Regions from separate parts of the Telluria sp. ZB4P34 genome, predicted to be linked through region 1. Evidence: riboswitches for the same ligand, from Rfam matches in the RefSeq annotation. Region 1 holds a riboswitch; the other holds the start of a gene.
The links. Region 1 has a riboswitch for thiamine pyrophosphate ahead of AC56KL_RS02260 (TonB-dependent siderophore receptor). Riboswitches for the same ligand answer to the same signal wherever they lie in the genome.
Positions count from the first base shown of each region.

Region 2: another riboswitch for thiamine pyrophosphate. It lies ahead of thiC (phosphomethylpyrimidine synthase ThiC); the one in region 1 lies ahead of AC56KL_RS02260 (TonB-dependent siderophore receptor).

Region 1 covers NZ_JCASIF010000001.1:510,287-514,827, forward strand. Annotated here, with positions in the region: gene AC56KL_RS02240 (PhzF family phenazine biosynthesis protein) at 1-138, opposite strand, end outside; gene AC56KL_RS02245 (glutathione S-transferase) at 257-964, opposite strand; gene AC56KL_RS02250 (DUF535 family protein) at 1,352-2,323, shown strand; gene AC56KL_RS02255 (hypothetical protein) at 2,494-2,916, shown strand; TPP riboswitch at 3,003-3,109, shown strand; gene AC56KL_RS02260 (TonB-dependent siderophore receptor) at 3,199-4,541, shown strand, end outside.
Region 2 covers NZ_JCASIF010000005.1:157,430-161,970, forward strand. Annotated here, with positions in the region: gene thiS (sulfur carrier protein ThiS) at 1-54, opposite strand, end outside; gene thiC (phosphomethylpyrimidine synthase ThiC) at 54-1,979, opposite strand; TPP riboswitch at 2,048-2,153, opposite strand; gene AC56KL_RS11545 (valine--tRNA ligase) at 2,243-4,541, shown strand, end outside.

The sequences.
Region 1 (4,541 bases):
GTGCGCCAGCGCCGCCATCTCGGCAGGCGGCGGCAGCGCCTCGCCGATCCAGACGCCGGCGGGGTTGCCGCCGGCGTCGCCGTCGGAGAAGGCGGCAATGCGCTGGATGTCGGATGGCTCGATGGCGGATTCCGTCATGGCAGTCTCTTTCTGTTATCGGAACGACCGCCATCATATGCTGCCGCCGCGCCGGCTGCAGGGCAGGGATCCATCGCGCCGGTCGACGCCTCCCTGTCCAGGCGCCGGCGCTGCCGCCTTATTCGTCCAGCTCCGGATAGTGGCGGAAGATCCCGTTCTGGTTGAACGGGATGCGCCGCGGCGAGGCCAGGTAGGCCGCGATGTTGGGGCGCGCGGCCACGCGGTCGCGCAGCGCGCCCAGCGCCGGGTACTCGCCTGCGAGCCGCTTCATCGCATTCGGAAACGCATGGCGCAAGCCCTCGATCACCTGGAACAGCGACAGGTCGGCATAGGTCGGCTTGTCGCCCACCAGCCAGTCGCGCGGCTCGGGGTTGGTGAGAAGGCGCGAAAAATAGCCGAAGAACTTGGGCAGGCGCGTCTCGATGAAGTCGGCGGCGCGCCGCTGCGCTTCCGGCTTCTGGTCTTCGTAGTACAGCGAAGTGGCGATCGGGTGGTGGCTGTCGTGGATCTCCGTGACGAGATCGGCGATGGTCAGCTGCAGCTGGTGCGTCCACAGCCGGCCCGGGTCGGAACGCGGCGCCAGCGCATGCTGCTCGCCCAGGTACAGCAGGATATTGGCGACCTGGCCGATGGTCTGCTCGCCCGCGCGCAGGAAGGGCGGCGCGAACGAAGGATGGGCTTCGGTCTCGAGCGCCGACAGCAACAGGTCCATGCCCCCTGCGCGGCGCGCCACGTCCACGTATTCGGCCCCGGCTTCCTCGAGGGCGAGCCGGACGAACTCGCCCCGTCCCTGAATACCCGGCCAGTAAAAAAGTTCATACGCCATCTCGCACCTCCGGTCTGCTTCGGTCTGGCGCAATTATCGATGATGAATCGGAAGCGTGTCGCCGCACAAACATGGTAATCTTGTGTTGCCTGTCAGGCGAAAACAAAAAGTCGCAAATGACGCGAAGGAGGATGCCAACAGCCATCCCTTATCGCGCGTAGTCATTGCCATCCGAGAGAGACAACATGAACGCCACCCTGTCCAGCGCTTCCCTCCTCCATTCCCTCCTCCATTCCCTGACTTATCCAGGCACCAGTTAGCTCCCGGCACAAATGCATGGCAGAATATGGTTTCTGCTGTGCAAGCCCGTTCTCGACCGGGCGGGCATCGAAGATAAAGACTGAGGCGCCGACTGCGCCCGTAACTTTACGCCGAATGGAGCGTCCCATGATTTTCGCTCACCTTTCCAGGTCCTGGCGCGCACGCCGCAGCCAGACCTCGCCCGCGTCGTGGGTGCTGAGCATCGTGCGCAGCCTGCGTGTGCTGCGCTACTGGCGCGAACACCAGGCCCTGTGCCGCCTCGACCTGGTGCGCCGCTTCGTGGCAAGCGCGCCACACGACGACCTGTTCCACCACCTGAGTCACCGCAGCTACCTGTCCAGGGACCTGAGCGCACGCCAGCGCGTGCAGTGCGTGCTGTCGCACTACCGTTTCGAGGATGCCGCCTTCAGCAACGCCTACCACCAGGCCGTGTATGGCGGCGGCGGGCTCACGCTGTGGCAGCATGCAGTCCAGCTTGAGAGCGGCGAGCACGATTTCGTCCTGCGCCTCGAGATGGCGCCGCGCCTCGATGCGGAGGGCGACCTCACCATCTCGCTGGTCGCCGACGGCAAGTACCTGCACCGGCTTTCCTACACCTGGGTGGACGGCCAGCTGGCCGGCGTCAACCTGCCGACCGTGCCCTTCCTTACCCGCAACCAGGGCCGCTGGACCGACTCCGGCGCGGCCTTCGACGCCTTCGAGGAAGCCTTCCCCAACAATTCGCCGAGCTTCTTCTGCTTCGCCGCGATGCAGGGCGTGGCGCAGGCGCTGGGCATCGACCAGGTCGTGGCCATCAAGTGCACCTCGCACATCGCCTACGATCCGGCGGACGTGAAGCATTTCGAGAACGCCTACGACGGTTTCTGGAAGATCCTGGGCGGGGTCGAGATGCCTGGCCGCAGCTACCTGATCCGCCTGCCCTTCTACCTGAAGCCGCTGGCCGACATGCCGTCCAAGCACCGCAAGCGCGCCGCCCAGCGCCGCGAATTCTGGCGCACCATCGGCGACTCGACCCGCACCACGCTGCTGCGCCACCTGGCGCCGGCGGCCAGCACCCGGGCCCGCACCGCGGCGGCGCCGGCAACGGCCGAAGCCTGAACGGCCGGCCAGGCGGCGCGCCCGTGTTTTTCCGCGGGGGCCGTCCGGCGCCGCAGGCTGCGTGACAATCGGTGAGCATTTTCCAGCATGCGCCGTGCTACCGTGATTGTCATCAACACGGATGCATGCAAGCCGTGTGCCGCGCCGCTCCACTACCCGAAAGCGCTCCCATGAACATCCTTGTACTTGCTACCCTGCTGCTGGCTGCTTCGTCCTCGAGCGCCGGGACTGCGACAGCGCGGACGCTCACCTACGAAGCGGTGACGGCCCATTCGCCGACCGGCATCAGCCGCCTCAGGCTCACCCAGGTCGACGGCGACGCCTACGCGGTCGACTTCCAGATCGTCGCGCCCAACCAGACCCAGCACAAGGGCCACGTCCAGGGCCTCGCCACGCGCGACGGCCAGCGCCTGACCCTGCGCGCAGTGAACTTCATCGAGGGCGGCGTCGTCGACGAGCGTCCGCTGTGCACGATGGTGATCGATGCGGACGACACCCATGCCCGGGTCGTGAGCGCGCACCATTGCACCGGTTTCCGCGGCGCGGCCGCGAGCTTCATGGAACAGGGACAAGACCTGAAGCGGGTGCCCTGAGCCCGCCCCGGCCGGGCGCCGGAAATCGCCGCCCTCCGCCGGTCCTTGCCACTTTCACCACGCCCGCCCGGGTCCGTGGTACACTGCCGCCTCGCTAGGGGTCCTGGTGCGCGCGAAGCGCGTTGCCGGGTGAGAGATACCCTTCGTACCTGATCTGGATAATGCCAGCGAAGGAAAGCGCAACGCAGTTCCCATCCTCCTTGCCCTTCCCCCACGTTGGCTCCGGCTTTTTGTTAAAAGCAGCGCGCCCTGCCGTCCATGGCGCGCGAAGACGAGCACACCATGACATTCAACCTGAAGCATTCCGTCCTCCCCTGCGCCATCCTGCAGGCCTTCTCCGTCGCCGCGTTCGCACAGGACACCGGCAGCCTCACCTCGGTGGTCGTCACCGGCAGCCGCTGGGTCGCCAGCGACCGCGCCAGCATTGGCGGTTTTTCCGACGCGCCCCTGCTCGACACCCCTGCATCGATCACGGCCATCGACCGCAGCAAGATGCTCGACCTGTCGATCCGCAACGTGTCGGATGCGGCCCGCCTCGACGCCTCGGTCGGCGACGCCTATAACGCGGTCGGCTACGCCGAGCAGTTCTCGATCCGCGGCTTCGCGCTCGACAATGCCAACAGCTACCGCAAGGACGGCATCGCGATCCCCGCCGACACCCAGATCCCCCTCGAGAACAAGGAGCGCATCGAGGTGCTGCGCGGCCTGGCCGGGCTGCAGGCCGGCGTCGCCGCGCCGGGCGGCATGGTCAATTTCGTGACCAAGCGCCCGACCAGCGCGCCGCTGCGCTCGGCGCTGGTGGAAGTGAGCGAGCGCGGCACCCTGCACGGCTCCATCGACCTCGGCGGGCGCTTCGAGGACCGCCGCTTCGGTTACCGCATCAATGCCGCCTTTGATGACCTGAAATCCTACGTGCGCGGCGCCGACGGCGAGCGCCAGTTCGTATCCGGCGCCTTCGACTGGCAGATCAGCCCGGACGCGCAGCTGGCGCTCGACCTCGACCACCAGCACCGCGCGCAGGTCACCGCGCCGGGCTACCAGCTGCTGCGCAATGAAGTCCTGCCCACCGGCATATCCCCCAAGACCCTGCTGAACGACCAGCCCTGGACCAAGCCGGTGGAGACCGACAGCAGCAACCTGGGCCTGCGCTTCGAATACCGCCTCGCCCCCGACTGGACGGCGACGGTCAACGCCAACAAGCACTGGTTCAAGCGCGATGACTACACCGCCTTCCCCTATGGCTGCGGCAACGAGGGCGACGGCTTCTATCCGGGCTACTGCTCGAACGGCGACTTCGACGTGTACGACTACCAGAGCGTGGGCGAGCGCAAGACCCCATGGGGCGCGCAAGCCATGCTGCAGGGCCGCTTCGCCGTCGGCGCCGTGCGCCACCAGCTCACCGTTGGCGCGGCCCTCTCGGAGCGCCGCGACAGCTTCGGCGAGTACGTGTACGACTACGTCGGCTACAGCAACATCTGGAACAGGCGCATCGTGCCGCCGGTTTCGCCGGACCGTACCACCGGCCCGGTGATGGTGCGCCGCATGGACCAGGAACGCGCCCTGTTCGCGCAGGACGTGATGAGCCTGTCGCCGCAGTTCACGCTGCACGCCGGCCTGCGCTACGT
Region 2 (4,541 bases), on a different contig from region 1:
CGACACGCCGGACGGCGCGCTGTACGGGGCGCCGTTCAGTTCGAGCTCGATCATCACACCTCCCGGTAGAGCTTGGCGCCGCCGCGCACGAACTCGATCGCCTTTTCTTCCATGCCCTTCGCCAGCGCGGCGCCCTCCTCCACGCCCTCCCTGGCCGCGTACTCGCGCACTTCCTGGGTGATCTTCATCGAGCAGAAGTGCGGCCCGCACATCGAGCAGAAATGGGCCACCTTGGCGGAATCCTTGGGCAGGGTCTCGTCGTGGAAGGCGCGCGCCTTGTCCGGGTCCAGGCCCAGGTTGAACTGGTCTTCCCAGCGGAACTCGAAGCGCGCTTTCGACAGCGCGTTGTCGCGCATCTGCGCGCCCGGATGACCCTTGGCCAGGTCGGCCGCGTGGGCCGCGATCTTGTAGGTGATGATGCCGTCCTTGACGTCCTGTTTGTCTGGAAGGCCGAGGTGCTCCTTGGGGGTGACGTAGCACAGCATGGCGGTGCCGTACCAGCCGATGGTGGCGGCGCCGATGCCGGAGGTGATGTGGTCGTAGCCGGGCGCGATGTCGGTAGTCAGCGGCCCCAGGGTGTAGAACGGCGCTTCGCTGCACTGTTCCAGCTGCAGGTCCATGTTCTCCTTGATCAGGTGCATCGGCACGTGGCCGGGGCCCTCGATCATGGTCTGCACGTCGTGCTTCCAGGCGATCTGCGTCAGCTCGCCCAGGGTCGTCAATTCGGCCAGCTGGGCTTCGTCGTTGGCGTCGTAGATCGAGCCGGGCCGCAGGCCGTCGCCCAGGCTGAACGACACGTCGTAGGCCTTCATGATCTCGCAGATCTCCTCGAAATGCGTGTACAGGAAGGACTCCCGATGATGCGCCAGGCACCACTTGGCCATGATCGAGCCGCCGCGCGAGACGATCCCGGTCAGGCGCTTCGCCGTCATCGGCACATAGGCCAGACGCACCCCCGCGTGGATGGTGAAGTAGTCGACGCCCTGCTCGGCCTGTTCGATGAGGGTGTCGCGGTAGATGTCCCAGGTGAGCTCCTCGGCCTTGCCGCCGACCTTTTCCAGCGCCTGGTAGATCGGCACCGTCCCGATCGGCACCGGCGAATTCCGAATGATCCATTCGCGCGTCTCGTGGATGTGCTTGCCGGTGGACAGGTCCATCACGTTGTCCGCGCCCCAGCGGATCGCCCAGGTCATCTTTTCCACTTCCTCGCCGATCGAGGAGGTGACCGCCGAGTTGCCGATGTTGGCGTTGATCTTCACCAGGAAGTTGCGGCCGATGATCATCGGTTCGATTTCCGGGTGGTTGATGTTGGCGGGGATGATGGCGCGGCCGCGCGCTACTTCCTGGCGCACGAACTCGGGCGTGATCTCTTGCGGGATGCTGGCCCCGAAGGACTGGCCCGGGTGCTGGCGCGACAGCAGGCCGGCCATGCGCGCACCGACCGGTCCGGAGTCAAGCAGCGTGGCCAGGTATTCCTTGCGGCGCAGGTTTTCGCGCAGGGCGACGAATTCCATCTCCGGCGTCACGATGCCCCGGCGCGCGTAGTGCATCTGGGTGACGTTGCGCCCGGCGCGTGCGCGGCGCGGCGTGCGCTGCAGCTCGAAGCGCAGCGCGGTCAATCCCGGGTCGCGCAGGCGCGCCTTGCCGTAGTCGGAGGTGGGGCCGGCCAGCTCCTCGGTATCGCCGCGCTCGAGGATCCATGGCAGGCGCGGCGTACCGAGGCCGCGGCGGATGTCGATGCTGGCCGCCGGGTCGGTGTACGGGCCCGAGGTATCGTAGACGAACAGCGGCGGATTGGCTTCGCCGCCGAAGCTGTCAGGCGTGGGCGACAGCGAGATTTCGCGCATCGGCACGCGGACATCGGGCCGGCTGCCTTCGATGTAGACCTTGCGGGAATTCGGGAAGGGTTCGATGGCCGCCTGGTCGACCGTGGCGGTCGCGGCTTCGAACAGGGGTTTGGCAGTGAGTGGTGCGTTCATGTGGCTCCTTTGCGGAGCCAGCAAAGGAGTGTGCCAGGTACGGCCGCGCAGGCGCATGTGCGCCCTGGGCTGTGTGCTGACTGCTTCCCTTCGCTGGCATTATCCAGATCAGGTTCGGAGGGTATTTCTCACCCGCGTGTCACATTCGCGACAGCAGGACCCCTAGCGTGTGCCGCGCCCGGCTTCCCGGAACGCAGCGCGGCGGATTATAGCGCCATCTACTCTATAATGGTTCTTTTCGCACAATTTTTCGCTACCACACTATGGAACTTGCCAAGTCTTTCGAGCCCGCAGACATTGAACAATACTGGCGCACCGAGTGGGAACAGCGCGGTTACTTCACCGCCACCATGGAAGACGGCAAGCCGTCGTTCAGCATCCAGCTGCCGCCGCCGAACGTGACCGGCACCCTGCACATGGGCCATGCCTTCAACCAGACCGTCATGGACGGCCTGACCCGCTACTACCGCATGCGCGGCTACAACACCGCCTGGATCCCGGGCACCGACCACGCCGGCATCGCCACCCAGATCGTGGTGGAGCGCCAGCTCGACGCCCAGAAGATCTCGCGCCACGACCTGGGCCGCGAAGCCTTCGTCGAGAAGGTCTGGGAGTGGAAGGAAAAGTCGGGCAACACCATCACCGGGCAGATGCGCCGCATGGGCGCCTCGGCGGACTGGAAGCGCGAATACTTCACGATGGACGAGAGCCGCACGAAAACCGTGGCGGAAGTCTTCGTGCGCCTGTATGAACAGGGCCTGATCTACCGCGGCAAGCGCCTGGTCAACTGGGACCCGGTGCTGGGCACGGCGGTCTCCGACCTGGAAGTCGATTCGCAGGAAGAAGACGGCTCGATGTGGTACATCAAGTATCCCCTGGCCGACGGCTCGGGCCACCTGACGGTCGCCACCACCCGCCCTGAAACCCTGCTGGGCGACGTCGCCGTCGCCGTGGACCCGACCGACGAACGCTACGCGAGCCTGGTCGGCAAGCTGCTCACCCTGCCGCTGACCGGCCGCCAGATCCCGGTGATCGCCGACAGCTACGTGGACAAGGAATTCGGCACCGGCTGCGTGAAGATCACGCCGGCCCACGACTTCAACGACTACGCGGTCGGCCAGCGCGCCAAGCTCGCGCCGATCAACATCTTCACGCTGGACGCCAAAATCAACGAGAACGGCCCGAGCCAGTACCAGGGCCTGGACCGCTTCGCCGCGCGCAAGCAGATCGTCGCCGACCTGGACGCGCAAGGCCTGCTGGCCGAGGTCAAGCCGCACAAGCTGATGGTGCCGCGCGGCGACCGCACCGGCGTCGTCATCGAGCCGATGCTCACCGACCAGTGGTTCGTCGCCATGAGCAAGCCGGCGCCGGAAGGCACGTTCAACCCGGGCAAGTCGATCACCGACGTCGCGCTGGAAAAGGTCGCCAGCGGCGAGATCAAGTTCGTGCCCGAGAACTGGACCACTACCTACAACCAGTGGCTGGGCAACATCCAGGACTGGTGCATCTCGCGCCAGCTGTGGTGGGGCCACCGCATCCCGGCCTGGTACGCCGAAGACGGCCAGATCGTGGTCGCGCGCGACGACGCCGAAGCACAGGAAAAGGCGAAGGCACAAGGCATCACGGGCGCGTTGCGCCGCGACGACGACGTGCTGGATACCTGGTTCTCCTCGGCCCTGGTGCCCTTCTCGACCATGGGCTGGCCGGAAGACACCCCGGACATGAAGCACTTCCTGCCGTCCTCGGTGCTGGTGACCGGCTTCGACATCATCTTCTTCTGGGTCGCCCGCATGGTGATGATGACGACCCACTTCACCGGCAAGGTGCCGTTCGAGACCGTGTACGTGCACGGCCTGGTGCGCGACTCGCAAGGCCAGAAGATGTCCAAGTCGAAGGGCAACACGCTCGACCCGATCGACCTGATCGACGGCATCGACATCGAATCGCTGGTTGCCAAGCGCACCACCGGCCTGATGGACCCGCGCGCCGCGGACAAGATCGCCAAGGCCACCCGCAAGGAATTCCCGGAAGGGATCCCGGCCTTCGGCACCGACGCCGTGCGCTTCACCATGGCGAGCTACGCTTCGCTTGGCCGCAACATCAACTTCGACCTTGGCCGCTGCGAGGGCTACCGCAACTTCTGCAACAAGCTGTGGAACGCGACCCGCTTCGTGATGATGAACACGGAAGGCAAGGATTGCGGGCAGCCGAATCCGGAAGACCTGTCGCAGGCCGACCGCTGGATCATCTCCCTGCTGAACCGCGTCGAACTCGATATCGCCCGGGGCTTTGCCGACTACCGCTTCGACAACATCGCCAGCAACATCTACAACTTCGTCTGGTACGAGTACTGCGACTGGTACCTGGAACTGGCCAAGGTCTCGGTCCAGCAGGGCACGGAAGCGCAGCAGCGCGCCACCCGCCACACCCTGCTGCGCGTGCTGGAAGTGGTGCTGCGCCTGGCGCACCCGATCATTCCTTTCGTGACCGAAGCCCTGTGGCAGGCGATCGCGCCGATGGCGGGCAAAGGGTTGGGCGAAAACCGCGACAGCATCATGCTGC